DNA from 3 places in the Exiguobacterium sp. s127 genome. Region 2 is predicted to be linked to each of the others. Evidence: riboswitches for the same ligand, from Rfam matches in the RefSeq annotation. Region 2 holds a riboswitch; each other region holds the start of a gene.
What was found. Region 2 has a riboswitch for thiamine pyrophosphate ahead of KNP98_RS08615 (thiamine phosphate synthase). Riboswitches for the same ligand answer to the same signal wherever they lie in the genome.
Positions count from the first base shown of each region.

Region 1: it holds a riboswitch for thiamine pyrophosphate, as region 2 does, so the genes downstream of both, thiD (bifunctional hydroxymethylpyrimidine kinase/phosphomethylpyrimidine kinase) here and KNP98_RS08615 (thiamine phosphate synthase) in region 2, are expected to answer to the same signal.
Region 3: it holds a riboswitch for thiamine pyrophosphate, as region 2 does, so the genes downstream of both, tenA (thiaminase II) here and KNP98_RS08615 (thiamine phosphate synthase) in region 2, are expected to answer to the same signal.

Region 1 covers NZ_JACSMO010000007.1:62,694-72,692, reverse strand. Annotated here, with positions in the region: gene KNP98_RS10460 (aminopeptidase) at 1-366, opposite strand, end outside; gene KNP98_RS10455 (DUF1232 domain-containing protein) at 465-884, shown strand; gene KNP98_RS10450 (formate/nitrite transporter family protein) at 934-1,770, opposite strand; gene KNP98_RS10445 (hypothetical protein) at 1,960-2,571, opposite strand; gene KNP98_RS10440 (YitT family protein) at 2,704-3,573, shown strand; gene KNP98_RS10435 (CHASE3 domain-containing protein) at 3,814-4,422, shown strand; gene KNP98_RS10430 (ArsR/SmtB family transcription factor) at 4,512-4,877, opposite strand; gene KNP98_RS10425 (hypothetical protein) at 4,964-5,401, opposite strand; gene thiE (thiamine phosphate synthase) at 5,422-6,060, opposite strand; gene thiM (hydroxyethylthiazole kinase) at 6,050-6,820, opposite strand; gene thiD (bifunctional hydroxymethylpyrimidine kinase/phosphomethylpyrimidine kinase) at 6,801-7,610, opposite strand; TPP riboswitch at 7,727-7,837, opposite strand; gene KNP98_RS10405 (murein hydrolase activator EnvC family protein) at 7,899-9,173, opposite strand; gene KNP98_RS10400 (murein hydrolase activator EnvC family protein) at 9,377-9,999, opposite strand, start outside.
Region 2 covers NZ_JACSMO010000005.1:133,957-143,955, reverse strand. Annotated here, with positions in the region: gene KNP98_RS08650 (AAA family ATPase) at 1-3,004, opposite strand, end outside; gene KNP98_RS08645 (exonuclease SbcCD subunit D) at 2,986-4,107, opposite strand; gene KNP98_RS08640 (hypothetical protein) at 4,287-4,649, opposite strand; gene KNP98_RS08635 (ThiF family adenylyltransferase) at 4,776-5,786, opposite strand; gene KNP98_RS08630 (thiazole synthase) at 5,783-6,547, opposite strand; gene thiS (sulfur carrier protein ThiS) at 6,550-6,753, opposite strand; gene KNP98_RS08620 (NAD(P)/FAD-dependent oxidoreductase) at 6,737-7,741, opposite strand; gene KNP98_RS08615 (thiamine phosphate synthase) at 7,738-8,328, opposite strand; TPP riboswitch at 8,418-8,520, opposite strand; gene nagZ (beta-N-acetylhexosaminidase) at 8,587-9,819, opposite strand; gene KNP98_RS08605 (OsmC family protein) at 9,816-9,999, opposite strand, start outside.
Region 3 covers NZ_JACSMO010000002.1:256,454-266,452, reverse strand. Annotated here, with positions in the region: gene KNP98_RS04410 (amino acid ABC transporter ATP-binding protein) at 1-40, opposite strand, end outside; gene KNP98_RS04405 (amino acid ABC transporter permease) at 54-710, opposite strand; gene KNP98_RS04400 (transporter substrate-binding domain-containing protein) at 771-1,544, opposite strand; gene KNP98_RS04395 (BrxA/BrxB family bacilliredoxin) at 2,331-2,756, opposite strand; gene KNP98_RS04390 (class I SAM-dependent methyltransferase) at 2,789-3,973, opposite strand; gene KNP98_RS04385 (sporulation protein) at 4,072-4,845, shown strand; gene tenA (thiaminase II) at 4,996-5,697, opposite strand; TPP riboswitch at 5,772-5,877, opposite strand; gene KNP98_RS04375 (DUF1002 domain-containing protein) at 6,065-6,946, shown strand; gene KNP98_RS04370 (ABC-F family ATP-binding cassette domain-containing protein) at 7,228-8,622, shown strand; gene KNP98_RS16015 (hypothetical protein) at 8,649-8,993, shown strand; gene KNP98_RS04365 (alanine/glycine:cation symporter family protein) at 9,218-9,999, shown strand, end outside.

The DNA of each region.
Region 1 (9,999 bases), on a different contig from region 2:
TGCTTTATTCGCGCGCGCGATACGACTCGACTCGACTCCGTTTAAAAGATCTGGATCTTCACTGACGACAGATAAGAAGGCTGTCTTTTCATCAGCTAATTGATCGAACCGTGCTTTTAACCACTCTGGAAATGCGTCAAACGAATCTTCCGGTGCATCGAAATAACGGATTTTCGTCATTTCATCATCTGACCATTGCACGTAAACGTTCGATGCGCCTACTTCGTAAGCAACACGTGTAATTTCACGAACAAGTGGTGCATTTTCGATGCCAGCACGAATTTCTAGTTGCTGACCGGATTGCAAATTGATTCCTGTACGTACAGCGAGTGCTGCATACTTTTTGAGTTGTTCTTGAGTCGGCATTATGTAATCCCCTTTCGTCTCTTACTCTTATTTTCACGAAAGAGTTGCAATTTTGCAAGAAATAAGGTGAAACTAGGTGTAGAGAAGGAGTGTTGAACATGGAATTCGTACCAGGAGATTTTAAATCCGCTTACACATATTTCCACCGTCAGGCATTGGCGTTAGTCGGAGATCACAAAGCACAGGAAGATTTATTGATTCGAGGAGAAGTTGGCTTAGCACATTTAACAAAAGATATCGCTTCAGAAGAAGGGTCTGATATCGAACGTGAAGCAGAACTCGTGCTGTATTTCCAACTTAAACAGTTACTTGAGATGTTACGTGCCCTTTATCAAAAACGTTTTTCGATGAAGGAAGAACAAGAACAATTATTATTGACGGCTGTGCTCTATTTTACTTCCCCAGTTGATGCACTACCTGACGAAAATGTTCTCGGTCTGTTCGATGATGCTCAAATCGTCGAATCGATCTATGAAGAACTCGCAGCAGATGTCGATCGCTTCCAACATCTCGAATAAAGAAAAAGGTAAGGGAGGCGGGAAAACCCGTCGCTACCTTACCTTTTCTTTATGCTTTTTTTTTCGTCGCGATGTTGATTGTCGCAGCTTGTTGTTTTGATTGATCCACTTCTAGCTTTTCTTTATTCAACCACGTGTAAACCATTCCCATGAAGAGTGCTCCACCGATGATGTTACCGAAGAGAGCAGGAATTAAGTTATGGATTGCTCCGGCAAATGAAATCGCCTCTGGGTGAGGTACGACAAGCGCGATTGAGAACAATGCCATATTGGCAATGACATGGTCAAAACCTGATGCGAAGAAGACAGCAACTAAAACCATCATCATCATGATTTGTGCCAATTCATTTTTCATGTTTTTCGGAATGAAAATCGCTAAACAAACCATCCAGTTACAGAAGATTGCTCGCGTAAAAATTTCCCATGTCGAGTGATGGATTTTCGATTCAGAGACAGCGAACAACCAGTTGTTTGCGCCTAACTCTTGAATGATTCCAGTTTGCGAAAAGAGTAACGCGAAGGCAAGTCCTCCGAGACCATTACCAATCAAACAAATCGTCCATACTTTAAACGTATCCATTTTTGTAGTGTATCCACGCATCGTCGCCGTAGTAAAATACATCGTATTTCCTGTAAACAGTTCTGCACCGCCGTAGACAATTAAGACAAGCGCAACACCAAAAGTTAATCCACCGACGAGCGTCATCGCAGCCGATTCATTTAGATAAAGTCCGTTGATTGCTTTGAGTGTAAATATGATAGCAAAACCGATGAATACCCCAGCAAGCATGGCACGAACTAAATATTCGAGTGGACGCATTTGTAGCATTTTAGTTGATTTAACCGCTTTATTTCTTAGCCCTTCTAATGCTTCTACTTCATTCATTGTAGAAACCTCGCTTTCTTCTTGTTCAACACTTCACAATGTTTGTTCACTTATTATCATACTTCCATCTTATAAGATGTTCAACCCCTGCCTACCCCTTATTTAAGGTTTTTACGAAAGAATGACATGTAAACGATACCATTGTGTCAAGTTTGTGAAAAAAGCTTTTTCTTGCTAGATACAACTACTTTACGGGTATATTTTGAGTTGTGAACGGAAGTATTCTAGAAAGGATTTTCGTCTTGATTCAACTAATACATAGTCGTCAATAACTACACGATTAAAGCGGTTAGTGGACGTCGAAGCTCGCTCAATATCGCGTGGTGTATACCCTTCAAAATCATTACGCGTGATTTTAATTTGAAGGATTGATACAGGATCCGTATATTGAATTTCAACTGTCATTACATTAGGAATCGCTAAAAAAAGAGCCAGCGTATGGTGCATGACGAGTTGCGAAAATCGACTTTTGATAAAAGAGGGTGTAGACGGATCAATCCATTCATGATTTGTCCCGACCCATTCTTTTCTGGATTTACCCGTCACTTCATAACGTAAGGAGACGGTAGTCCCTTCAATCTTTACTTGTTTAAGTGCGTCTGAAAATGGAAATCGTTCAATAAATCCTGTCATTGCATTTGTATTTGTAACCGATGTTCCGACATATCTGGTGACCAGTGCTCCATCACGCCACTTATTGTCAGGGGATTCCCTCGAGTAATGCAACATAAAAACGGAACCTGCGCTTAATCCAATGAGCGCACAGCATAAAAATAAAAGGATTTTTTTCAATTCACTCAATTCCTTTCGACCCGCGTCACATTTTTTTTACGATATTTTTCAGTTGAGGGGTTGAATTTAATGCTATATAGGCGTACTCTTGCAGGCAGATACTTTACAAAGGAGGAGCATGAGGATTTCTCATCAATCACAATGAAGACTAAACAAACGAGCAAGAAAAAACGAACAGAAAAAATCAGTTTCCTTTTAATCGGTACACTTCTTTACTCCCTTTATATCAGCCTTTTATTATCTCCAAATGACATTGGATCTGGCGGCATCATGGGAATCACACTTATTTTCCAAGAGTTGTTCAATACGCCTATCGGACTGACCCAACTTGTCTTGAATATCCCGCTTTTCTTACTTGGTTTTCGCTTCTTAAGAAAACGATTCATGCTACTTTCAGGAATTATCGTCCTTATTTCTTCATTTTTAATTGATTGGATTCCAACACAAGTGGTTCCTGAGTCATTAAACGATCCTCTCGTCGCCTCCATTTTTGCAGGGTTAGTTTCCGGACTCGCAATGGCATTAATCTTCTTTGGCGGCGCTTCGACAGGTGGACTCGACATCCTCGGAAAGTTCTTTTATGCCCGCTTTCATAACTGGCCGCTCCCGCGTATTTTTTTAATGCAGGATTTAGTGATCTATATCTTAGTTTGGCTAGTCTTCGACTTAAAACATGTTATGTATGCATTAATTATGAGCTTCGTTCGCGCCAAGGCGTTGCAAACGGTCTATAGTTTTTACTCTGCTTCTAAACAATGTATTATCATTTGTGAAAAAGCAGATGAAATCAACGACGTCATCACAAAAGAACTTGGTCGTGGTGTCACGATTCTCGATGCGCGCGGTGGCTATTCCAACCGGACAAAGAAGATGGTTTATGTCGTCGTACAGAATAATGAAATCGTTCGTCTTCAGGAAATTGTTTCTTCTGTCGAACCTAATGCCTTCGTCACCTTCTCTGAGATTCATACCGTCTTCGGAAATTACAAAGAACATTCCTACTCTTTTTAAATGAACCGCACACGATGAAACGACACCCCCTGTCATGAGGTGGGTTGTTTTTTGTAAACGAAGGCTGACCCATCATATACGTCTACGTTTGGTATCGCTTCAGGTTTCATCTCAAAATATAAAACGATTGGATCCCCGTAACCAAAAGATGTTCCCCTAAAAAATAGATAACTCTTCACTTTTTGGGAATTAGTGGTTAAGCTAATGACATTACCAGTTAGCTTACGAAGGAATGATTGCATGAATAAACTTTGGCGCTACCGCATCTCTCTCATTCTTTTAGTCAGTTTGTTCGCTTCGATTCCTCTCATCTATGCCTTGACAGGTTATCGTACCATTTCAAAAATGACAGAAGAGATGCACGCCCATAACATCCCGATGATTAAACAGGTCGACCAACTCGTCGAATACAATCGGGATCGGGCAAATGCCGTTCGCGGCCTATTGCTCTATGAAGACGACCGCTACATTGAACAATACTACTTCTGCACGACCAAAATTCATGATTTACGCCGTGTGCTCAATGCTTCGAACGAAACACCTGTACCGATTAAAGATTTATTGGTCCGTAACAATGCATGGGAAAAAGAAATCGAAACCGTTTTCAGCCTTTATGAAACAAACGGTTCACAGGCAGCTACCGCTTTAGCGAAACAATCGACGCAGACCACGCAGACCATTCTTGAAGATCTTGCTCAAGTTAAAGATCAATTGTATACCGAATTAGATCAAGAACTCGAAAATACGGCGCTCGTGACAGCATCCTATAAACGGATGTGCTTTAGTCTATCCATTTTAGCCTTTCTACTCATCAGTGTGACCATCACGTTCTTCCATCGAATCAAATAATCTGTTGTTTCATACGATTAGCTTCGTGAAAAAGCTAAAAAACGCACCGCAGTTCTTTATCGGACTGCGGTGCGTTTTTTATATTTTTCTCAAGAAGAAGCCTTTCCTTCATTCACATGCTCCATTGCCAAATGAACTAACGACGAGACATGATGGTCATCAAGTGAATAATAGACAACTTTTCCTTCTTTACGATATTTGACGAGACCTTGTTTCAATAACGTTCTTAAGTGATGCGAAGCCGTCGCAATCGAACAATCAACTGATGCCGATACGTCACAAACACAAAGTTCTCGCTCGACCGTCAATGCATAAGCGATTCGTAGACGCGTTGCGTCCGATAACACTTTAAACAATTTCCCAATCTCAAGCGTCGGGATTTTCTCAACGGCATGACCAATTTCAGTAGCACGTTTTTTATCGATCGCAATCGTCTCACAGCGTGGTGCCTCCACTGTCTTCACCTCTCCTCCAAACTATTGCACCATCCTAAAACAACAAATGCAAGTAAGATGACTACGATGATTCGCGAGGTGAAGATTCATTTCCGATGTTTTTTTTGGATTGTACGAAAAACTGCCCATCCCCCTAATCGATTCCCGATATCCCAAACGATTCGATTAGTATCGACAGCCCGTACACCGATATCGATGATACTTGTATTTCGCAATCGCTCCTTATATCGATTCGATAGGAAGCGTGGTAACGGTACTTGTAACATCACTCGATAAAATAAATCGAGGTGTGTATGGCCCCAGATTTCCGTAGCGATGGATGCCGTTTTAATCAACAGCGGCCGTTTATATCGTTGTTGGTGTTTGTTTTTTAACAAAACCGCCAATTCAAATGCATAACGATTCGGATAGGGAAACAATTTCCAACCTAAATGATACTTTCCACGGTTGTCGATTCGAATGATTTGTGGTTCGATTCGATACCGAATCCAGCCTCCCCGAAAGCGAATGACTTGCCATTTCACGTACATCACCTCTTCAGTGATTATACCCGGTCTGATACTATTTGACGCGCAGTCTGAACCGCCTCTTTGAACTCTCGTGCCGCACGTTCAATATCTGGTGCTGCGAATAAGGCAGAGACGACGGCATATCCTTCAAGCATCTCGAATAAGTCGGGCACCACATGATGTGTGATTCCACCAATCCCGACGAGAGGAAGGGAAACAGCCCGGCGAATCGCCCGGAGTGTTTCGTTTGTCATCTGACTCGCATCGTCTTTTGTCGCCGTTGGATAGAGCGACCCTACGCCAAGATAAGTTGCCCCGTCTTGCTCTGCTTCGATTGCCTGTTCAACGGTGGAAACAGAAACCCCAATCGTGGCTTCCGGTAACAGCTTACGTGCTTCCTTCAAAGGGATGTCCTCTTGCCCGATATGCAGACCTGCACCGACGATTTGTGCGATATCAATCCGGTCATTGATGATGAGTGGGACGCCGTAACGAGACATCATTTTCTTCAAGTCACTCGCTTGTTCGAGAAATTCTTTCCCTTGCGCCTGCTTTTCACGAAGCTGGACCATCGTCGCGCCACCTTTTATTGCTGCTTCGACCGCATCAATCAAGGCAACGTCCGGGTGAAAGCGCCGATCTGTTACCGCATAAACCGTGTAATCATTCTCCACTGGTCAATACCCCTTTCAAACTTTCTTCTGTAGTCAAGCTGATTGCGTTGAACAACCCCATCCGGAAATCACCAAGTCCCGCTGCTTCATCTGCGACTTCACCCGCTTTTCCCATTAAATACGTCCCATAGGTCGCTGCTTCGAATGCATCATACCCTGCTCCAAGTAGGGTTCCGATGAGCGATGCCGTCATGCAACCTGTCCCTGTAATGTGTCCGAGTCGTGGCGTTCCTACGGTTAGTTTTACTTGTCGCTTGCCGTCTGTAATGAAATCAACCGGTCCCGTTACGACGAGAGTCGTCCCGAGCCGTCCAGCAAACTCATGGACGACTTGAAAATCTAATGTCTCTCCGGAAGCGACATCGACTCCTTTTGAACGTCCGACTTGACCGATGAACGTCTTGATTTCAGAGACGTTCCCCTTAATGACCGTAAAATGAATTGCTTCGAGTAACTCTTTCGTGAATTGTGTCCGAAGTGTCGTCGCCCCCATTCCGACTGGATCTAAAATAATCGGTTTCTTCAATCGGTTAGCCGTTTGACCTGCCAACAATTGCGACGCTCGTGAAGCTGCGTTCAATGTCCCGATATTGATAACGACAGCATCTGCATGTCCAACCATTTCCTCGACTTCTAGGATATCTTCCGCCATGACAGGTGAACCCCCGAGCGCAAGGGTCATATTGGCACACTCATTAATCGTGACCGCATTCGTTAAATGATGAATTAATGGTTTTTTATCATGAATGGTTGTAAGCATCCGTTTCCCTCCAAATGTCATAAAAGTGATGTGTCGGTCCGATTCCGTTCCCTAAGGCAAATCCATGCCGGATTGCTTCAGTTACGTACCGTTTAGCATAAATCACGCTATCCTTCAGGGAATCTCCCAGCGCAAGACGTGCCGCAATCGCGGAAGACAATGTACATCCAGTACCATGTGTATGCTGGCGTTTTAATCGTGCCTCCTGAAACAGATGATGCCTCCCTTCCGTGTATAAAATATCCGAGGCATCCGTACTTTCAAGATGACCGCCTTTTAACAGGATAGCGATGTCTCGTTTTTGTGCGAATTCCGTCGTCGCCAGCTTCATTTCATCAATTGTCGAAATCGCTTGCCCTAACATGCGTTCCATTTCCGGAATATTCGGGGTCGTCAAGGTTGCAAGCGGCATCAAATGCTCCATTAATGCTTGTTCAGCATATTTCCTTAACAGCGCATGCCCCCCTTTTGCGACCATCACGGGGTCTAAGACGACTGGTCCCTGATAATGTTTCAAACATTTGGCAATGACTTGAATCGTTTTTTCATTCGAGACCATCCCAATTTTAACGGCATCTACACGAATATCGCTAAAAATCGAGTTCAACTGGGCTTCGACAAGCGTTGGTGATACATCTTCAACTGCTTGTACGCCTAACGTATTTTGCGCTGTGATAGCAGTAATTACACTCATACCGTAAACCCCAAGAGCAGAAAAAGTTTTTAAGTCGGCTTGAATTCCAGCTCCACCACTAGAGTCTGATCCAGCAATCGTCAGTACATGTTTCATCGATAGACCTCACTTTCTATGAGAGCACAAGGAGAAAGCGGAACGAAAAAAAGCGCCGTCCGCTGTAAAAAAGCAGACGACGCCATGAAAAACCAACGAGTGTGGTCACTTATTCATGTCTTCAATCTCAACTTTCCTACGCTGGTATTATCCAGATCAGGTGATAGGGTCGAAAACAGAATGGTTTTCCTCTCAGCCAGATTCCTCCAGCTCCCCTAGTTGCTCATGATTTAAATTTCTCTTTCACTGTAGCATAGCGCCATAAAAAAAACGAGCCGAAGCTCGTTTTTATAAGTATGCTAATGGATTAACTGTGTTAGCTGGTCCTGTCGCACTGTATTGGTAACCACCAATATGCAATTCAAAATGAAGATGTGCGCCCGTCGAGTTTCCCGTATTTCCGAGCGTACCGATTTGTTGCCCTTGCGAGACCGTTTGTCCAGCATGAACTGATAATGAATTCATATGCGCGTAAACTGTTGTATACACTTTCCCATTCAAGAAATGTGAAATCATCACGTGATTTCCGTACGGTCCACCGCTTCCTGCTGTGATGACCGTTCCTGAAGCTGCTGCGACGATTGATGATCCGACTGACCCTCTAAAGTCGACACCATTATGGAAAGTATACCCATTCGCACCACTCGCTGGTCCGAATCCTTGTGAAACACTTCCTGACGCAGGGCGAACGAACTGCGCCGAACCACTCGGAACACTAGCGACTGGCGTAGCACTTACGACCTTCTTAGACGTCCCGGCGTTGTTTTTTTCCGCCGCCTCCGCCGCCTTTTCCGCTGCCGCTTTTTCAGCTGCTGCCTTTTCCGCTGCTGCTTTAGCTGCTGCCTTTGCTGCCGCAATCGCACGTTCTTGCGCTTCTAATGTCGCTTGAAGTTCTTTCGCATTCAGAAGTTTTGTCGTAAATTTTGTTTTACCTTGACGTAATTTTTTTAAGGTTGCACTACGTGCTTTCATTTGCTGTTTGAGTTCCTTTTTTTGAACCAAAAGGGCTTCTTTTTCTTTCACTCGCTCTTCCTTTTTATCCACAAGCGTCGCTTTAGCATCAGCTAATTTTTTTTGCGTTTCAAGGTAAGCAGAAATCATCTTGTCATCTTGTTCAGCAATTTTTTTCCCTGCCATCACACGACTAAAGAGATCGCCAAGATCTTTCGAACCAAAAATGACTTCTTCCCATTTAATCGAATTCCCATCATTTTCTTGAAGCACACGAAGGCGGTCTCCTAACAGCTCTTCCTGGCGTTTTAACATTTCTTCATAATGGATAATGTCTGCCTCAAGCTCTTCAATTCGTTCATTCAACTGACGAATCTGTTTATTTTTTTCTGAGACACGAAAAATATTTTCATTGATTGCTGCATCAATCGCATTGATTTGACGTTGCTCTTTTGAAATTTTAGATTCTTGTTTTTTGATTGATTTTTCTAGTTTACGTTGTTCAGCTGCATTATCTGCTTTCTTTTCTTTGATTGTAGCCGCTTGAGTGATTGGGGTGTTCGTCAATAATAACGTCCCTAATAGTACGGTAGAAAATAACTTTTTTAGCATATGTGAGTTCCTCGCTTATGTATGAATTCGATTTTTGAAGTCCTGTTCCGTAGTGAAACTATCTGAAATTGATTATAGCACCGTAATAGTTTCAGAAAAATTTCATTTACATTTCAAATGAAAACGTTATTTTGTAATATAACAACTAATTATTCAAACTGTATAAAAAAGAACCTCTACAATGTAGAGGTTCTTTTACGATTTTATAACATTGACATAGGATTAACACTATTTGCAGGGCCTGTTCCGCTGTAGATATACCCACCGACATGAATTTCGAAGTGTAGGTGTGGTCCAGTCGAGTTACCCGTGCTACCAAGTGCACCGATTTGTTGTCCCTGGCTGACACGTTGTCCTGCACGCGCATTCAATGAACTCATGTGCGCGTAAACCGTCGTATACGTTTTTCCGTTCAATTGGTGAGCAATCATGATGTGATTTCCGTAAGGACCACTACTAGAAGCCGTAATGACAGTTCCTGTTGCTGCTGCGACAATTGGTGTTCCAACCGGTGCACCAAAGTCGATTCCATTATGGAATCCATACCCATTTTCACCACTTGCTGAGCCGTATCCTTGTGTAGTCGCACCACTTGTCGGATGAATGAACAATGCTGAAGATGCAGCTGGAGCCGGAGCTGGATTCGGTGCTACTGGTGCTGGTTTTGGTGTTACAGGCGCTGGTGTCGGCGTTGATTGTTTTGTTGAATTCGTTGTTGCTTTTTGACGCGCTGCTTGTTTTGCAGCTTGCTCGGCTGCCGCTTTTTCTGCTGCAGCTTGCTCAACTGCTGCCTTTTCTGCCGCTGCCTGATCGGCTGCTGCTTGTG
Region 2 (9,999 bases):
CGACAAGCTGTATCGTCGAGCCTGTTTTTCCTTGCGTGACTTCAATTTTAGCATCAACCCGTGACTTCAGCTCCTGGACGTGGCTGATGATCCCGACCATCCGTCCGCTCGCTTGAATCGACAGTAACGTCTCGATCGCTTGTTCGAGCGACTCAGGGTCGAGTGTCCCGAATCCTTCATCGATGAACATCGTCTCAAGGGAAACGCCGCCACTCGCTTCTTGGACGACTTCCGAGAGACCAAGCGCGAGCGCAAGCGACGCTTTAAAGCTTTCGCCACCGGACAATGTTTTGACATGCCGTGTCTGTGACGTATAAGCATCAAAAACATTCAGGTCAAGGCCATACTTCTTCAAGCCTTTACCGGCTTCCGTCTTCCGCTCGAGCTGGAAGCGACCTGACGTCATCTCCGTCAAGTGGCGGTTCGCCGCCTGGAGAATCTCATCGAAGTACGCCGTCTGGACGTAGGTTTCGAACGTCATCCGTTGCGCATTTTCACCAACTCCGACCCGTGCCAGCTCCCCGATGATCCCGTACCGGGCGTCCTCGACTTCAATCGTTTGTTGGAGCGTCGCCCAGGCATCAATCAGCTGTTTGACATGGATGTGTTCCTTCTCGGCACCGACACGTTGGTCTGTCGCTTCCGCCAAGCGTCCTTCCGCTGTTTCGACAAGCGTCCGTAAATGCGCGAGATCCGGACGTGCCGCGGCATTGATTTGTTGTTTCAAGCGTTCGAGTCCTGTCGCGACTTCCTGGCGCTTGACACGATCCGCTTCAAGCATCGCTGCGAGTTGTTGCATCTCCTGCCGGGACAATCGCGCCTGTTCGAATTGTTCTAACGTCTCAAAATGCTCTTCCGACAGGGCCTGTTCCAAGTCAGCCTTCGCTTGCGTCCGCGCTGCAACATGTGTCGTCGCCTCTTCGGTAATGTGTTGAAGGCGTCCCTGTCGTTCTGCGACTTCCCGATTGAGTTGATTTTTTTGTTGATCGACCGTCGCCCGGTCGGTTTCATATTGTGTCTGTTTCGCCTGCAATGTCTGTTGTTCCTGTTCGAGAACCCCTTTCGACGCTGACGGCTCGCCTGCTTTCGTCAGCAATGCATCAAGTCGGGCAAGCTCAAGTTCGAGTTTCCCTTGTGCCGCGAGCTGCTGATCGATTTGACTCGTCAGTGTCTCAAGTTCTGTTTCGAGCGTCCGCAAGCGTTGTTCGAGCTGACGTTTTTTATCTTGTTGCTGTTTTTGTTCTGCTTCTGCTTCGACAAGGCGGCTGATTTCCGTCCGAATCAGATCGAGTTCCGTCGGCAGCGTCTGTTCTTGCCCGAGTATTGCGATATCGTGCTCGAGTTGTCGTTTCCGTTCGACGATTGTCCGGTACGTCGCCTGTAATTCCTGGTGGGCCGTCTGCGCTTTTAAATACAGCTGATGCAACGCTTCGACGTCATCCAGCTGTGTCTTCACCGCTGGTTCCGGGTGCTCACGGCTCCCGCAAACGGGACACGCTTCCCCGTCGTGCAGATGTTCAGCAAGCTCGGACGCGAGTTGCATCCGTTCTTTTCGCCGCCCTTCCGCATAGGCCGCTTCCGCTTCATCCTTTTCTTTCCGGACACGGGTCCCGCGTTCAATCAAGTGTTGCCGTTCCGTTTCGTTCCGTTGCCATTCGAGCCGCTTTTGTTCGACCGCCTGGAGGCTGAAGCGCCGTTCCTGCAACGTCAGTTGTGTGTCCGAGACATCAGCAAGCGCCGCGAGTGCCGCTTGGACGCGGGTCCGTTCGCCACGTTTCGCCTCCCGCTCCGTCAGCAACGCTTGCGGGTTCAGGCGTGCGACGTCCTGCACGAGACTTTTTTGTTTTTGTTGCAGTTGTTCCTGCTCGCGCAGTTGCTTCAGTTCAATCTCGATTTGGTCGATCCGTCGTGCCCCGTCGCGGATTTCCTGTTCGCGACGTGCCAACTGTTCCGCTTGACCGGTGATTTGATCTAGCTGCCCTCGCAACGTCGTCAGTTCTGTCGTCAATTGCCCGTGCGCCGTCTCGAGGCGGACGACCGCCTGTTGCTCTGACAGGAAGGCATCGTATCGTCCCGTGATGGCCGCTGCCCGTGTCGCTGCCGCATACCGATCCGCTTGTCGTGTGATGTCGGGTAACGTCACGGCGAGTTCTTGCTCGAGTCGCGTCAGCCGTTCATGTTCGACGAAGGCTTTTTCGAGTTGTTCCGCCTGGCGGAAGCGTTCGCTGACCTGATTGACGTCTTGACGTGCCTGCTGTTCGACTGTTTTGGCGGCAGTGATCGTTTCATCGAGCGACGCTAACAATTCAGCCGTCACGCTCCGGATCGTCGTCTCGTTTTGATTGGCCCAGTCGACTTCCAGCGGCAACTCCTCCAGTTTTGCGAGCTGTTTCGTTTTTGTTTCTTTAATGGCGGCAGCAAGATCGAGTGCTTTCCGGTGCAAACGTTGCTGGAACTCACCGTACTGCTCCGTCTTGAACAGTTGCTTCAGGATTTGCAGTTTGTCTTTTGACTCCGCCATCAACAGTTCCCGGAATTTATTTTGTGGTAACAACAAGATTTGCGAAAATTGTTTGTGGTCGAGTTGCAACAGACTTTGAACCCGTTGCTTGACCTCAGGAATTTTAATGGCGAGCGGTTGCCACGCCGTCCCGTCGAACCGTGCCAGTTCTGCTTCGTGCGCATAATCCGTCTTGTTGACGGGGTGCGGTTGGCTCGGTTGACGAATCACACGATAGCGTTCGCCTTTCAGTAAAAATTCCAGTTCGACTTCCGTTTTGACATCAGCTCGCGCAAAATGACTCCGTAAATCCGTCATCTCCCGTTCGCCGCCTGACGTCTCCCCGTAAAGGGCAAACGTCAAGGCATCAAAAATCGTCGTTTTGCCGGCCCCCGTATTACCGGAGATGACGAACATCGTCCGTCCGGCAAGTGCCGTGAAGTCAATCGTCTGTTCTTCCGCGAACGGGCCGAATGCCCGTAAGGTCAATCGTTCTGGCCGCATGTCGCTTCCTCCTCTAAGACGGTCTGCATCGCATCCGTCGGTCGTTTTTCCCGGACTGCTTCATAAAACTCACTGAATAAATCGGTCAGCGTCGCCGTCTTGACCTGGTCGCGCGATGCTTGAACGGAGCGTGTGCTTTCACGGGTGAAACCGGTCCGCTCGAGATGCAGGATGTTCGGATAGATTTTCTTCAGCTTGCCCATCGGATCAATCAAGGCTTCCGCATCCGTCAGGTTGATTTTGATGTAGTCGTCCGTCGTCTGTGTCGCGACGAACGTCGGATCCATCAGTTCGGCAAGCGTTCCCGTCAGCTCCCGTAAATCACGCCTCGGGACAATCGGCTCAAAGCGGCGGTCAAACGTCCCTGCCGCATTGAGGGTCAGGATATCGACCCCTTTGACGTGATTTGCTTCTGAAAACGAATATTTCAGCAGCGATCCACTGTAACGGATCGTCTCGGAACGGATCGCGAGCGGATTATGTAGGTGACCGAGTGCCGTGTAGGTGAACGGTGCGAACGTACTGGCACTGACCTGTCCCGCCGTCCCGACGGACAGTTGACGCTCCGAGTCGGTCTCAAGCCCACCGATGACGAAGGCATGACCGACGAGGACGCTTGGTTCTGTGATCGTCAAGCCGCTGATGATTTTTCGCATCGCCTCGTCATGGTTACGGATCGTGTCATCCTGATAGACGTAACGGACGATCGCCGGGTCCGCGAACGGGACCGGGTAAAACTGGACGCCTTTAATCTCAATCGGTTCAATCACCGGCGTCAGTTTACCGGCGAGGTGAAGACCCGACCGTTCGAGCAGGGTCGTTGCGAAGCTGAGCCGCTCCGCCGAATCGTGGTTGCCACTGATCGCGATGACCGGAATCCCGCGGTCAAGGACGATGTCGGCGAGTGTCGCGTCGAGCAATTCGACCGCCTCGGTCGGCGGGACGGCGCGGTCATATAAGTCGCCCGCAATGACCACCGCGTCCGGGCGTTCCCGGTCGAGTAACGCTAAAAATGCTTCGAGCGCGGCGCGTTGATTTTCAATCATCGATTCGCCGTGGACGATTTTCCCTAAATGCCAATCCGCTGTATGAATCCACTTCATGTTTCCTCACCCTCACTTTACTAATATATTAAGTTTAGTTTAGCACGTCTGAAACGGCAATGACGACTCTCGTCCGCGCATATGCTTCGATCCGGCATGCGTCTATAATCAAAAAAAAGACAGTAAAGACCGGACGCTACCGGACCTTACTATCCTTTACATTCCATGCATTCATTTCCTTAATGTTTGTGCCGCAACCGCTTGACAGAAGTGATGATGGAGACGGATCCTCCGATGATAGCACCGACTACAATTCCTGTCGTGAATTTTGAGCTCTGATGTTTGTTCGGTATATGGGCTGTTTGTTGTTGTTCGAAAATTTGTGCAAGAGGGGACGCGTCTGGTTCAACTTCGATCAGATGATTGGCATGTGCTTCAACATCTTCCCGTCGTTCGACGCTACAAGGTGACAGATAGAACGGATTTAAGTTCGTCCGGTACCGATCTGGATTCCAATTCGCCTGCTGAACCGGTTCAGCTGTCTGTTCTGTCCGCTTCGTCTGGTCCGATGATTGGACCGTTTTATCGAATTCTTGTTTCATCCTAATCACTCCTCTTCGCTTTCAGTCTACCTAAAACGCCATTTTGTGTCTTGAAGTCTTATTTACCTCTTTTCAAAACATCTAAAACATATATTTTGAATGTTAGTTTGATTTTTTTGTGACTTTTTAACCGAAAAAGGCGTGATAGAGCTGTTTTGCACGGACGAGTTCCTGTTCCCCATGAATCAGGACGCGTCCGTCACGAAAGGCGACGAATCGATGCGTCTCCGTCTTAAAACTGAGCAAGTACGGATTTTTCGCGACGATACTGACGACCGGGCTCAGATTCTGTTCAAGACGTTCTAAGTCACGCGCCTCATCTCCACGGACCTGGACGGCGTCACGTCCACACAATGTTGTAAACTGCACCGGCATGTGCGTCAAATACGGATAGGTCCGGTTCTCGCCGCAGGACGGGCATGATGCCTTCTTCAAAGACGCGACATTGATCCGGCTCTGTTCATTCGTCCAGACGTCGAACGCGAGCAATTCCTGCCGTAACGCGTCCGTCGCACCGACGAGGAGCTTCAAGGCTTCCGCGACTTGATACGCGGCGACGAGTTGAATCGCCGGACCAATCACACCCGCCGTTTCGCACGTCGCTTGCCCGCGTGGTAAATGTTCGAGCAAACAATGCAGGCACGGGGTCTCGTCCGGGAGGACCGTATAGGTCATGCCGTAACTTCCGACGCACCCGCCGTAAATCCACGGAATCTTGTGTTGCGCTGCCACATCATTGATCAGCATCCGGATATCGAAGTGATCGGTAGCGTCAAGAATCAAATCGACACCAGGAATCAATTGAGGTAATTCGTAACGCGTGACATCGGTGACATGGGCTATAATCTCGACTTCCTGATTGATGGCATTTAAGCGGCGCTCCGCGGCGATTGCTTTCGGGACATGCTGCGCGGCATCGTCCTCCGTGTAAAGGTGCTGCCGCTGGAGATTACTCCACTCGACGTAATCGCGGTCGACGATCGTCAGCTTGCCGATTCCGGCCCGGACGAGTTGTTCGGCACTTGCCGTTCCGAGTGCACCCATACCGATGAGGAGGACATGTTTTTTTGTCAGCTCATCCTGTCCCGCCTGACCGAACGGACGAAACCGGGTTTGCCGTGAATAACGATCCGTCATCGACTCATCCCTGTCTCGGGACTGCTCGCCGTCGCGTACCGTTTCTTTTCGATTCGTCCCGCTTCAAAGCCAAGTCGTCCCGCTTCGACGGCAAGCTTCATCGCCTGCGCCATCTTGACCGGGTCTTTCGCATGGGCGACAGCCGAATTAAGTAAGACGGCGTCTGCGCCGAGTTCCATTGCATAGGCGACATCGGTCGGTGAACCGATTCCTGCGTCGACGATGACCGGGACCGTCATCTGTTCGATGATGAAGCTTAAGGCCAGTGGATTAAGAATCCCTTGTCCGGATCCGATTGGGGACGCGGCAGGCATGATGGCGTGACACCCGAGTTCTTCCAGTCTTCGTGCCAACAACAGATCGTCTGACGTATACGGTAAGACGGTGAATCCTTCTTTTAATAATTCTTCCGATGCCCGCAACGTTTCAATCGGGTCCGGTAACAGCGTTTTATCACAGCCGATGACTTCGACTTTGACCATGTCGCACAGTCCGGACGCGCGGGCGAGTTTTGCCAGCCGAACCGCTTCTTCCGCTGTCTTCGCCCCCGCCGTGTTCGGTAATAAATGATACTGACTCAAATCAAGCGCCTCTAAAAAGTTCGGTTGACTCGCTTCGAAGATATCCATCCGGCGCACGGAAAAGGTCAGAATGTCTGCTCCCGATGCCTCGACTGCTTGCTGCTGTGTCGTCACGTCGGGGTATTTGCCCGTTCCGAGTAATAACCGCGACTGAAATGTCGTTTGACCAATCGTTAACATGATTAACCGCCTCCTACGAAGTGGACGATTTCAAATGAATCGCCTGTTTGAATGGGTGTGTTTTGGTATGCTGTCCGCTCGACAATCTGTCGATTTTGTTCGATGATGACCATTTTTTCCGTCAAATTGAGATGATGAATCAATCCGTCGATTGTCGAAATCGTTCCGTCAAGCGTATACGGTTGACCATTAATGGTGAGTTGCATTCGTGTTCCTCCTCGATTCATGTAATGAAAACGGACAAAGCTCATATTTCGGCGTGATTCCCGTTACCTCGTCTGCCAGGACGGACGCCGTGATCGGGGCGAGTAATATCCCGTGCCGATGATGCCCGGTCGCGACGAATAGGTGCCCGACTCCCGGGACCTGCCCGAGATAAGGCAATCCGTCCGCTGTTTGTGGACGAATCCCGGACCAGATGTCCACGATTTCCGCTTCTCTGATTGCCGGGAACAGTCGCGCCGCCGCCTGCAGGAGATGTTCAATCCCGCTGACGCTGACCCCTGTCGTCTCGTCACCGATCCGTTCCGTCGCCCCGATGATGATCCGTCCGTCAAACTTCGGGACGAGGTACACGTCGTCGCTAAACAACGTCTCGGTCAAGACATGCCCCGGAAGCCGGACGGCGAGGCATTCGCCTTTGACCGGTACCGTCGCGATCTCGACACCACTCGTCGCGAGTAATGCTTCTGATCCCCAACCGCTTGCGACCACGACGTTACTGGCTTCACGCTTACCGTTACTCGTCGCAACGCCGACGACGGTCGCCCCTGCCCGGAGCAGTCCTGTGACCGTTGTCTGTTCTTCAATCACACCTCCGCGGACTTTAATCGCGTGACGGAGCGAACGCGTCAACTGGACGGGATCGATTTGACCGACGGATGCAAATTGAATTTCCTCATGGCCCCGAATCAACCGAAAGGGATTTTCTTTATAGCCACTATCAATGCCGGTCTCATTAAACAGCTCACGGACGAGGTCGGGATAAAGCTGTCGACTCGCTGCCGCCAGTTGATGTAAGGCAGGGATCAGTTCATGATCCGTCGCAAGCATGCCGGCTGCCGCTCGCGTCGTTCCTTCGCCACACCGGCTTTGCTCAAGCACGCGTACCGCTTGTCCTCGTTTGAGCAATTCGTAGGCGAGTGTCAAACCGATTACGCCTGCGCCGACGATTAACGTCCCTTTTGCTTTCATTGATCAAGCACCTCGCGATACGACCGGACTGCTTCGACCGGATTTGCCTGACCGAGAATCCCTGACATCACAGCGATGCCAGCAACGCCGGTCGCGAGGACACCCGCGACATTCTCCGGCTGAATCCCGCCAATCGCGATGACGGGGACTTTTGAAAACGTGACGATTTGCGCGAGTGCCGCTAGTCCGCGCGGGGCGACGTCCTGTTTTGACGCCGTCGCAAAGACATGACCATACATGACGAAGTCGCTGCCCGTCTCAAGCGCTTCCGTCAAGGAGTGGATTGATCGGCCGATCTGTAGCTCGCTGAATTGACGCCGCACGACAGCGACGGGAATACTGCGTGATGTCAACTGGACACTTGCCTTCGTCACGAGGGCGACATCAAGCCGGTCATGGACGATTAGTTTTTCACGTGGAACACCGGCGCATACTAGCGCCTCGATCAATTGGACGAGTCGGTCCGCCGACCAACCCGGTTCCCGGATATGAATCATGTCGACATAAGGCACAACAGCCGGCAAGACTTCTAGAAGATGTGTCAGCTCTTTTGTCCCGGTCGTCACAATATGTAACTTCGGACGCATACCTTCTCCTCCTTGCTACACAAAAAGGACCACCCCATGAACATGATGGAGTGGTCCGAAGAATGTCCAGGTAAGACCTGAGACAGGATGATAATCAGAAGCCACTTCCCTCCGCTAGTACGAACTAGATCAGGTTCAAAGGGTCCGGATATTTCCGTCTCAGTCTGCTGCGAGACTCCCCTAGTGTAGAACTATTTAGTGTTGGTTGGTTCATTCGTAGTCTACCATGACCGCTCGCTTGATTTCTAGTCTGACTTGTCAGTTCAGCCGATCCGTGACCGTTTTGACCTGTTCCGTCAATTGTTCACGCGTTGGAATCAGCTTCGTGTCTGCTAAATCATACGTTTGTTTTAGACGTAAGACACGTGTCACCTTCGCGTCGAGGTCAGCCCGTGATAACGACTTGTCCTTGATTCCCTGCATGATCGCCGCATGAACATCCGTGTAAGCACCGGCTTGCGAGAACATCGCCATGTCGGCACCACGTTCGAGGGCGAGGCGCGCAGCTTGGGCGAGACCATATTGTTTCGTGATCGCGCCCATTACGAGGTCGTCCGTCACGATGACGCCATCGAACTTCAACGCTTCACGCAACAGCTGTTGCATGACCGGCTCTGATAACGACGACGGATTGTCTGGGTCGAGCGCCGGGAATAAAATGTGTGCGACCATCACCATCTCCGCTCCGGCATCGATTGCCGCTTTGAACGGGACGAGTTCCAGTTGCTCGAGTTGCGCTTTCGTCTTCGTCACGGTCGGTAAGCCGACATGCGAATCGACGGTCGTATCCCCGTGTCCAGGAAAATGTTTGATGACCGGCACGACGTCTTCCGACTTAATTCCCTGCATTAACGGGACACCGAGCCGGGCGACATCATCCGGCTCAGCGCTCAGTGCCCGGTCCCCGATGATCGGGTTCGCCGGATTGCTGTTGACATCAAGAACCGGGGCAAAATCCATATTGAATCCATAAAACCGTGACATCGCACCAAATGCCTGTCCGGTCTTTTGCATCAATGCCGGATTGTTTTTCTGACCGAGCGTCAAACTCGGAGGTAAATGAAACGCTTGATCCGGGACACGGCTGACACGTCCTCCTTCTTCATCGAAACCGAGGAACGCGAGCGGTTCGGCGGCTTGTGCGTCCTCAATCGCTGCCGTCAAGGTTTTTAGCTGGGCGTCTGACGTGATATTGCCTCCGAGTAACAGGACACCGCCCAGCGCGTGATCGCTTAACAGACTTCGGTCTGCGTCCGATAACGTTGTCCCGCTGATCCCGATATACAGCAATTGATCGACCTTTTCAGCAGTCGAGAGTTTGGCGAGCTGACGTTTGATGTCTTGCTCCGCCTGTTCGGCAGCCGTCGGTTCGTCAGCGACCGGCTGTTGCTGACTCGTCTTCGGTTCCGGTTTCGTCTTCGGTTCTGTTGCTGGTTCACTCGCGCATGCCGTCAAAAAGCAAGCCGTTAAAAGCACGTAAATCGGTTTCAAAGCGGTTCCTCGTTTCGGACGCCATTGATTGAATAATAGACTTCAATTTCAGCATTCAGTGATTTCGAGACAGAACAGTATTTATCTTTTGATAACGACACGGCCCGGCGGACTTTATCGTCCGGTAAGTCGCCTTCGAGACGATAATGAATCGAAATCGTCGTAAAGCGGCGCGGGTGT
Region 3 (9,999 bases), on a different contig from region 2:
ACTTTCCGAACTGTTTGTACAGATCGGTGACTTGAATCATAGGTTCCATCTGATTACCCACTCTTTCTCATAGCTTTTTCGACTTGTTGACCAATCAAGGACAATCCCATGACAAGGACGAAATAGACGAGTCCCGCAAATAACAAGGGTTCGAAGTACAATGCTTTTTCTCCACCGACGACTTGCGCTCGGCGCATAATATCGAGAACACCGACTGTCGAGACGAGTGCCGACTCTTTTGTTAACGTAATCATTTCATTCATGATGGCTGGTAAAATGTTTTTGAACGCTTGCGGTAAGATGATTGACCGCAATTGTTTCATGTATGGGATACCGAGTGCATCCGCTGCTTCCCATTGTCCACGATCGACTGCTTGAATTCCTGCCCGGATGATTTCCGAGATGTAAGCACCCGAGTTTAATGAAAAGGCGATGACAGCGGATTGATAGCCTGTCGTGACGTAACCTGTCAGTTGCGGTAAACCGAAGTGAATGATTGCCAGTTGCAAAATCAAGGGTGTTCCACGAAAGACTGCCGTATACGCGTGTCCAATGAAGCGAATGAATTTGCTTTTCGTAATTTTAAGGGCTGCCACGATGATTCCGATCAACATCCCTGCGACGGCAGCGACGAGCACGACTTGGAACAGAACTGGAATCCCTTGCAGAATATATGGGATTGAATCTTGAATCTTTGTAAAGTCTATCATAACCAAACTCCTAACGTCGCGCAAAAGGGATGGGTTTACCCCCACCCCTATGTGCTTCTCTTATTTTGCTTCTTTTTGGAACCATTCTTCTGCAAGTTTGTCGATTTCACCCGCATCGATCATCTTTTTCAACTCTTTGTTGAACTCGTCACGCATCTTGTCGCCTTTTTTGAAAGCGGCGGCTGAACCCGTCGGTCCGTCTTCTTTAATTTCATACGTTTTTAACGATTCGTCTTGATCCATGTATTTGACCGCTACAGCATCTTCGATGATGAGCGCATCAATCCGACCCGTATTGAGTTCTTGAATGATTTCCGGAATTTTATTCAACGAGACGGCTTCGCTGTCTTTATAACGATCTTTTGCAATGCCTTCTTGAATCGATCCAAGTTGGACGCCGATTTTTTTACCTTTCAGTTCATCTTCCGAACTAATCGCTTCGTCTTTTGTCATGACGAGGTTCTTTGATTCGAAGTAAACATCTGTGAAATCAGCGTTTTTCTTCCGCTCGTCTGTCGGTGTCATTCCTGCCATGACAAAATCAACCCGACCTGAGCTGAGTGCTCCGAGTAAGCTACCGAACTCCATGTCTTCAATTTTCAAATCATAACCGAGGTTTTTTGTAACTTCTTTTGCGATTGCGACATCAAATCCAACGATGTCGTCCCCTTTCGCCGTATCGATGTATTCAAACGGGAAGTAATCTGCTGACGTTCCCATCGTTAATACTTTACTGTCATCACTTGAACCGCCTGATGAATCATCTGATGCACCACATGCTGCCATCGTAAGTGCGAGAATGCCTGCCATTGCCGTTGCTACTAATTTTTTCATGAATAAATTCCCCTTCCAACGCTCAATTGTCAGAACTTTAACAATAGTATGACTTATGTTTTTTTCTAATTCAATACTAAATAGCTCTGATCCGATTTATTACTTTTAGGATATACGAATATTTATTCATTGTAAAGTATAATTATCTCGTAATAATGCATAAATCGATTCTTTTTATACAAAACATGAGTAAATAACCACTTTTGAATCCGCTTACATTTTTTATTGCTATCCTCGGATTTTAATCATGGGTACTTTCTAACTCGAAAAAGGGGATGCTATTGATTCGATTCGTCTTTCTTTTTTCATTGCTCTTTCAATAAGTCGGCCTCTGCTTCAGGGGGACTGCTAAAAAAACATCTCTTTCGCGCACACTCACTTTCACGACAAATTAAAACCGTGTTTCAATTAAGAAACACGGCTCTAGACTGTAGTCAAAGTGCCATTGGGCGATAAAAGCGTTTTTTTCGTTGCTTTCCTCGGGCGAGGCGCAAGCCGTTGCTCCTTGGTCCTAATGGACAACGAGCAGGGTCTTGCCTGCCTCTGAAAGTGCGTTAAAAACGCACTTTTTCCCGTAGGAGTCAACGAAACGTGACGCTCTTTAGGAAATACCGTGAAGGAAATCCAGACATGCAGACGGTTTAGAGCGCAATCTGTCTTGAATCGCTTTAGAACCGCGAAAAGCGAATGGATCGCACCTAGATGTCGCATGTTCACTCTTCATAAGCGTTTGTATACATGCTGGAGCCGTGTTTCAATTAAGAAACACGGCTCCAGTTGATTCACTTATGCGTAAATTTCAATCAATGACTCTAATTTTTCAACAACTTCTTCTGCAGTAAACGATTCGATGTCGAAACGTTCAACCATCGAAAGAATGTTGCCATCTTGCATCAAAGCGAATGATGGTGATGAAGGTGGATACCCTTCAAAGTACTCGCGTGCCCGGTCCGTTGCTTCACGGTCTTGTCCCGCAAACACCGTTACGAAATGATCTGGCTTCACGCCTTCCATTCGATTGACGTAAGCAGCTGCCGGGCGAGCAATCCCACCTGCACATCCACATACTGAGTTGACAAGGACAAGTGTCAATCCTTCACGCTTCATCGCGTCATCGACGCTTTCAGCTGTCGTTAATTCTTCAAAACCAGCAGCTGCCGCTTCTTTACGTGCTGTCTGGACGACGTCTTCAAAATACATTTGGAAATCCATCGGTCTAATTCCTCCCTTATTCGTTCTCTTCCTTATTGTACGAGTTTAGATGAAATCTGTCCAAGTCTGCCGCTTAATTCTTGCGCCAAATATGGTTTCGCATGTAGTAGATCACGGAAGGCGACGTAACGGTCAATTTTTTCTTCCGACGGCTGACGGTCATTTTTATACGCACGAATCAAGACATTTTTTGGTGTATGCTCTAAATCAATGAATTCAAGCAATTGTGTCTCGTAACCGACGAGCGTCAAGATTTCGGCACGGATCGAATCCGTCGCAAGCGAAGCGAACTTCTCTTGAATCAGCCCGTGTTGCAACATGACGTCGAGTGGTGAACAGTCGAGTTGACGATTGAGTTCTTTTTGACAACACGGGACACTTAAGATGACAGACGCATTCCAATCAACGGCGCGGGCAAGTGCAACATCCGTTGCGACGTCACAGGCATGAAGCGTCACCATTAAGTCAACCTCTGTATCTTCGTTATAATCATGGACGTCCCCGACACGAAACTCGAGATTCGTATAGTCGAGATCGCGCGCAATCGCTGTACATTCTTCGATGACTTCTTTTTTGAGATCAAGTCCGGTCACTTTCAAGTCGAAGCCTTTGACGACACTTAAATAATGATACAAGGCAAACGTCAAGTACGATTTTCCACAACCGAAATCAAGAATCCGTAACGTTCGGTCTGTCGGTAACGCGGAAATACTATCTTCGACGAACTCCAGGAACCGATTGATTTGTTTAAATTTATCGTACTTTTGCCGTTTGACTTGTCCGTCTTCCGTCATGACACCGAGTCGGACTAAAAACGGAACGACGACACCATCTTCAAGGAGATGACTTTTTTTACGGTTATGCGACAGTTCTGCTTGCAGGGGTGACTGTTGCGTTGTTTTTAACGATACTTTCATTTTTTTGGATAACTGGAACTGAACTTCTTCCGTCTCGAAACGGAATAAAAATTGACGGAATTCCTCCATCAATCCGTCGAGTCGTTCTAAAAATTCATCAACCGACAAATTTTCGTGTTTAATTATCCGTTCATATTGAAACTCTAACTGGATTGCATACGTATCTTTCAATAGAATCGGTTTTAGTTTGATTCTTCGAAGATCATTCGACTTTTGGCGCGGACCACTAATCGTTGCATGCACGAGAGCAGCAGCCTCGAGCTTTTGAGTGAGTAATTCTTTTACTTGGTGTAATTCCACTGTAGTCCCGTCCTTTTCTGATTGTTCTTTCGAAACTGTAGCAAATTCCACCCTATTCGACAAGTAAGGTAGCTTCATCATTAAAGGAGGAACGAACGATGTTCAAAAAACTTTTATCACAAATCGGAATCGGTGCCGCCACAGTCGATACACGACTCGACAGCGAACGCTGTGAGCCAGGCGGACAGATTCACGGAACCGTCCATATTAAAGGCGGCAATGTCGACCAAGAAATCGATCGGATTTATTTAGCGTTTAATACACAATATAAAGAAGAAGTCAGGGACAGCACGACATTTACGACGTTCACACTCGATCGTTTTTCGCTAAACGAAGCCGCCTTTACGATTGAAGCAGGTGTCGAACGCGAAATTCCGTTTACGCTTCAAGTACCATTCAATACGCCGCTCTCGGTCAGTCAATCGAAGTCATGGATTGAAACGGGTCTCGATATCGCCCAGGCGGTCGATCCGTCAGACCGGGACGCCATCATCGTCCAAGCCAATGACCTCCAATCCGTTATCTTAGAAGCGATGGAAGAACTTGGCTTCCGACTCAAGAAAGCGGACACGGAAAAACTTCCCGGGCGTTACCGGAAGGATTTACCGATCGCCCAGGAACTCGAGTATTCGGCACGCAATACGTACTTCGCCCATAAACTCGATGAAGTCGAACTCATCATGCTCCAAGACCGTACCGGCATCGACATCGTCTTGCAAATCGACCGTCGTGCCCACGACTTAGGTTCGCTCTTCAGTGAGATGGCGGGTGCGGATGAGACGATGACGAAGCTATCCTTATCGAACCACGATTTGATGGACCGAAACGCCGTCAAACAACAATTAAACGATTTGATTGAACGGTACAGCTGATTTCCTTACCAGAATTTTCATCATGCCTGTAATCCACCAACAAAAAAACCTGAGCGATTGCCATGACTTTCTTTACGAAAGCTGAAAATTGCTCAGGTTTTGTGCAGTCTGCCGTCTGATCGCGCTGATCAACAGCGGCTAAAGCTGTACTTATCGTTTCGTTACTTTTGGTTGACGCGTAACTTGTGTAAAGAGACGTTCAAACGTTTCTTCCGTCCAGCCCATTTCCCAAAACATCAATTCGTAATAACAGCTTCTGACGAAATGGTGTTTCATCCGTTCCCGTTCTGCTTCAGTCGCTTGCGCCGCCAAAGCATCCAGCCGGTCGACCTGTTCAAAGACGACCCGTTCGAACCATTCCGAGCTGTATGTTGCAATCCACTGTTGATAAATCGGTGACGCCGGTGACTTCGTCAACAGTTGTTGTCCGACTTCATAATAAAGCCAGTAACACGGTAAAATCGCTGCAATCGTTTCCCCGAGTGTCCCCTCGCTCGCATGATGCATATGTGAGACATAGGCATACGCAGTCGGTGCCGGTTCGAACGCTGCTAAATCCGCTTCCGTAATAGCGAGCGGTTCAAAAAACGATTGATGGAGTGATAGCTCAGCCGCATAGGTCGATGTCGCATGTTCCGCGAGTTCCGCGATCGTCGCAAAATCCGTTGCCTTTGAGGCGGCCCGGGCTTGAATTTTTGCGAAATGTTTTAAGTAATACGCATCCTGCATGACATAATGTCGAAATTTTTCGAGCGGTAACGTCCCGTCACCAATGCCTGTGACGAATGGATGGGAAAAACTGCTGTCCCAATATGTTTTTGCGGCTTGCCGAATTTCTTGACTGAATTTCAACCTAATTCCCCCTTTTGTTGAATCAAAAAACGCCACACCCTACGAACAGGGCATGACGTGAAGAGACAACAAGAGAGATATTCACGCCACTTCCCTCCGTAAGTCCAAACTTAATCAGGTTCAAAGGGTCCAAACGTCTTCGTCGTCTCAGTCGGCCTACCGACTCCCCTAGTGGTCATTATTTAATTCCTCTTCACTATATCATTTTTTCAGTCACATGATCAGGATTTTAAATGAAATGTAGTATAGGATTAGGGACACGAGGTGGGCGGTTCATTCCGCCTCAAGACCGATTCCGTTCTGGAAGACGTCACTTACAATGAAATTAGCACCTGATACTACCTACTATACTCGGAGGATTTATACTATGAATAAAGCAACAAAAATCATGACCACGACGCTTTTAGCGACAAGTTTACTTCTACCGACTGCTGCTTCAGCAGAGCAAGTCGTCGATAAAACAATCATCACGCTTGGTGAATCGCTCGGGGCAAAGGATAAAGCCTGGGTACTCGCCCGATTGAATGCGCCGGAAGGCATTACGCCCGTCATCGCCACGGCAGCGGATGAAGAAAAATATTTAGGGAAAAACGTTCCCCAATCGCAACTCGGCGGCAATATGTACTCTTCCGCAAAAATCGAACTCGCTGAAAAAGGCGACGGTTTATCTGTCGCGACCGAAAACATTACCTGGGTAACAAAAGACATGTACTTGAACGCGCTCGTCACTGCAGGCGTAACGGACGCCGACATCACAATCACTTCCCCTTATAAAGTCACCGGGACCTCTGCTTTGACGGGGATCATGAAAGCATACGATCAAACGTCGGCTGAGACCGGCATTAAATTGACGGATGAACGAAAAGATTTAGCCCAACAAGAGTTATCGGTCACTTCCGATGTCGGAAAAACGGTCGGGACGGACAAAGTCGCCGAACTGATGAATGAAATCAAAGCAGAGATCGCCAAACAAAAGCCGGAAACCAAAGTCGATATCGAGAATGTCATCATCCAAGTCATTCAAAATAACAACATCCAGTTGTCGGACGCCCAAATGGAGCGGTTGACGTCATTGTTCAGTCAAATGGAGAAAGCTGACTTGAACTGGGGACAAATCGAGACCGGATTAAAGGGTGCCGGGCAAGATATCCACGCGTTCGCGACCTCCGAAGAAACGAAAGGATTTTTTGCAAAACTGTTTGACGGCTTAAGTAAGTTCTTCAACTCGATTTCCGGACTGTTCAAGTAACTGAAAACGATTTCATTTTCAGTTCAAAACATGGTAAACTAACTTTATCGAAACGAAAAGGTGGTGTAAAAGATGGGTTTTGCTGCGTGTAAGCAATGGTTGATGGAACAACTTTATCTGTTGCGCGCGATTTTTCATGAAATGGCGTTCTAAAGGACGAGTCTGCCCTTTTCTTAGGAACATCCATCTGAAAAATAAAGCAAAGCGCACCTTTTACGGTAAACGGAGAGCGCTATTTGCGTTCTCCGTTTTTTGATGCGCATGAAAGGAAGTTACTGATCATGATTTGCGACATCCAACACCTGACAAAACAATTTGGGGGAGCATCCGTCTTAACCGATGTCTCGCTCTATCTTAAACAAGCTGACCGCATCGGATTGATCGGTCGAAACGGAACCGGAAAAACCACGTTACTGCGTTTAATCGCGCAACTCGAAACAGCGGACAGCGGAACCCTTTATCTCAAAAAAGGACTTTCCATCGGTTATTTGGCTCAAATTCCACAGTTCGCAGAAGAATTGACGGGCCTTGATGTTCTCTGGACCGCATTTGCCCAAATCGTCGCCTTACGGACGACGATGCATCAGCTTGAACAACAAATGGCAAGTGCTGACCACCTGGACGATGTGCTAAATGAGTATACGCGTGTGACCGAACAATTCGAACAACAGGACGGTTACCTGCTCGACTCGAAAATCCAGCGCATGATTAACGGACTCCACCTCGATGCCTTGCTGACACGTCCCTTTTCTCAATTAAGTGGTGGCGAACAAACGAAAATCTGCCTCGGCCGGATGCTGCTGGTGGAACCAGACTTGTTGATTCTCGACGAACCGACGAATCACCTCGATCTCGCAGCAATCGAATGGCTCGAACAATTTTTAAACAGTTATCCGGGCGCTGTCATCATCGTCTCGCATGATCGCGTGTTTCTTGACGCAAGTGTCAACTTGATCGCTGAACTTGAAGATGGTGAACTGACAATCTACCCAGGAAATTATTCGGCGTACACGGTCGCGAAAGAACGCCTGCTCCTCGAACAATTCCACGCCTACACGGAACAACAAAAGAAAATCAAACAGATGAAGGATGCGATTCGGCGCTTGCGCCAGTGGGCAAATGAAGCCTCTCCGCCAAGCGAAAAACTGTTCCGAAAAGCAAAAGCCATGGAACGGGCACTCGAACGGATTGAGCGACTCAAACGGCCGCTCCTGGAAAAAGCGGTGCCTGACATCCGCTTTTCGTCGCAAGGGCAACTCAGTCAAATCGTTTACCGTCTTGAGGATGTCACGCTTTCCGTCGCCGGCCGGAAGTTGTTCGCGTCGCTCGATTTCGAAGCCGCGGCACGTGACCGGATTGGAATCGTCGGTGCGAACGGAAGTGGGAAAACGACGTTATTACGTGTCTTACTTGGACAACTCCAGCCGACGAACGGACGTGTCACGCGTGGTCCGTCAAATCAGGTCGGATTTTTATCGCAACACGTCGATATGCCGGGTGAAGAGCGACTGATCGATTACTTCCGCTCACACGTTTCGGCGGACGAAGGAACAGCTCGCTCCCTGTTGGCCCGTTTCCTCTTTTTCGGTCCACGTGTCTTCTTACCGATTACTGCGTTAAGCGGCGGGGAAAAGATGCGCTTGAAGAAGCACTCGAGCACTTTGACGGAACGCTGATTGCCGTATCGCACGACCGTTATTTCTTGAACCGACTCTTCTCGAAAACCTATTGGCTAGATGACACGACAGAAATCTTTCACGGTTCTTACCAATATGCTGCCGAAAAACGACATGCCCGGTCAATCGTCGAATCAGCGGCACCCACGCCCCGCGCTACCCGGACGCCGGTAGCCGGGAAACATCCGGCTTTAAATGCAGGCGAACTCGAACAGCAGATTCAACAGCTAGAGGATGAGGTGGCTTTACTCGATACATCACTCGCGGCGACACATGATTATGAAGTCCTCACGACATTATTCTCAGAACGAGAACAGCTCGTTAGTCAAATTGATGACTTCTATGAAAAATTGTTGGCAGTCGATCACTAATCAAAAAACGCATCATTTCACCACCGCTGCTTCATTAAGTGCGGTGGTTTTTTAAATTAAAAATGCTTTGATGACGATCTGTTTTTCTGAACCCGAAAAAATATATTTTAAATATTTTAAAAGAAAGTTTCGAAAAAAAGCTTGCAAGTTGTCTGAAAATTCGTATAATTCAACTTATAGCTATTATCAGTTTTTAGCAAAAACACTTTGGGAGGAACTATCACATGGATGCATTTCAACAAGCTGTACAATCGGGCGTCGATTTCGCCAACAACATCTTATGGTCTTATATCTTAATCGCCGCTTTAATCGGAGTCGGCATCTACTTCACCATTAAAACGAAGTTCATCCAATTCCGTTACTTGAAAGAGATGTTCCGTGTCACACTCGATAAAAATGAAAAGACAACAGATGATGAAGGTCAGAGTATTACATCCCTTCAATCATTCTTCATCGGTGCCGCGACTCGAATCGGTACAGGGAATTTGGCCGGTGTTACGATCGCTGTTACACTTGGTGGACCCGGAGCGGTCTTCTGGATGTGGATGGTCGCCCTCCTTGGTGGAGCAACAGCCCTTATTGAAAGTACGCTTGCTCAAGTGTATAAAGTACGTGATACAGGCAATAACGCTTACCGCGGTGGTCCTGCTTACTACATCGCAAAAGGATTGAACAACCGCGTCCTCGGAATCATTTTTGCAATCTTAATCGCCGTCACATTTGGTCTTATTTTTAACTCGGTTCAATCGAACACGATTGCCGCTGCTTTTGACAACGCCTTTGGAATCGACAAAATGATCGTCGGTGGGATCTTAGTCGTTCTTACAGGTCTCGTCATCTTCGGTGGTGTCCACCGTGTCGCGAAAGTTTCAGCAATCGTTGTACCAATCATGGCGTCACTCTACTTGATTGCTGCCATCTTTGTTGTCATCACGAACATCACTGAACTTCCAGGGGTTTTCGCAATGATCTTTAAGAGTGCATTCGGTATCGACCAGGCTGTTGG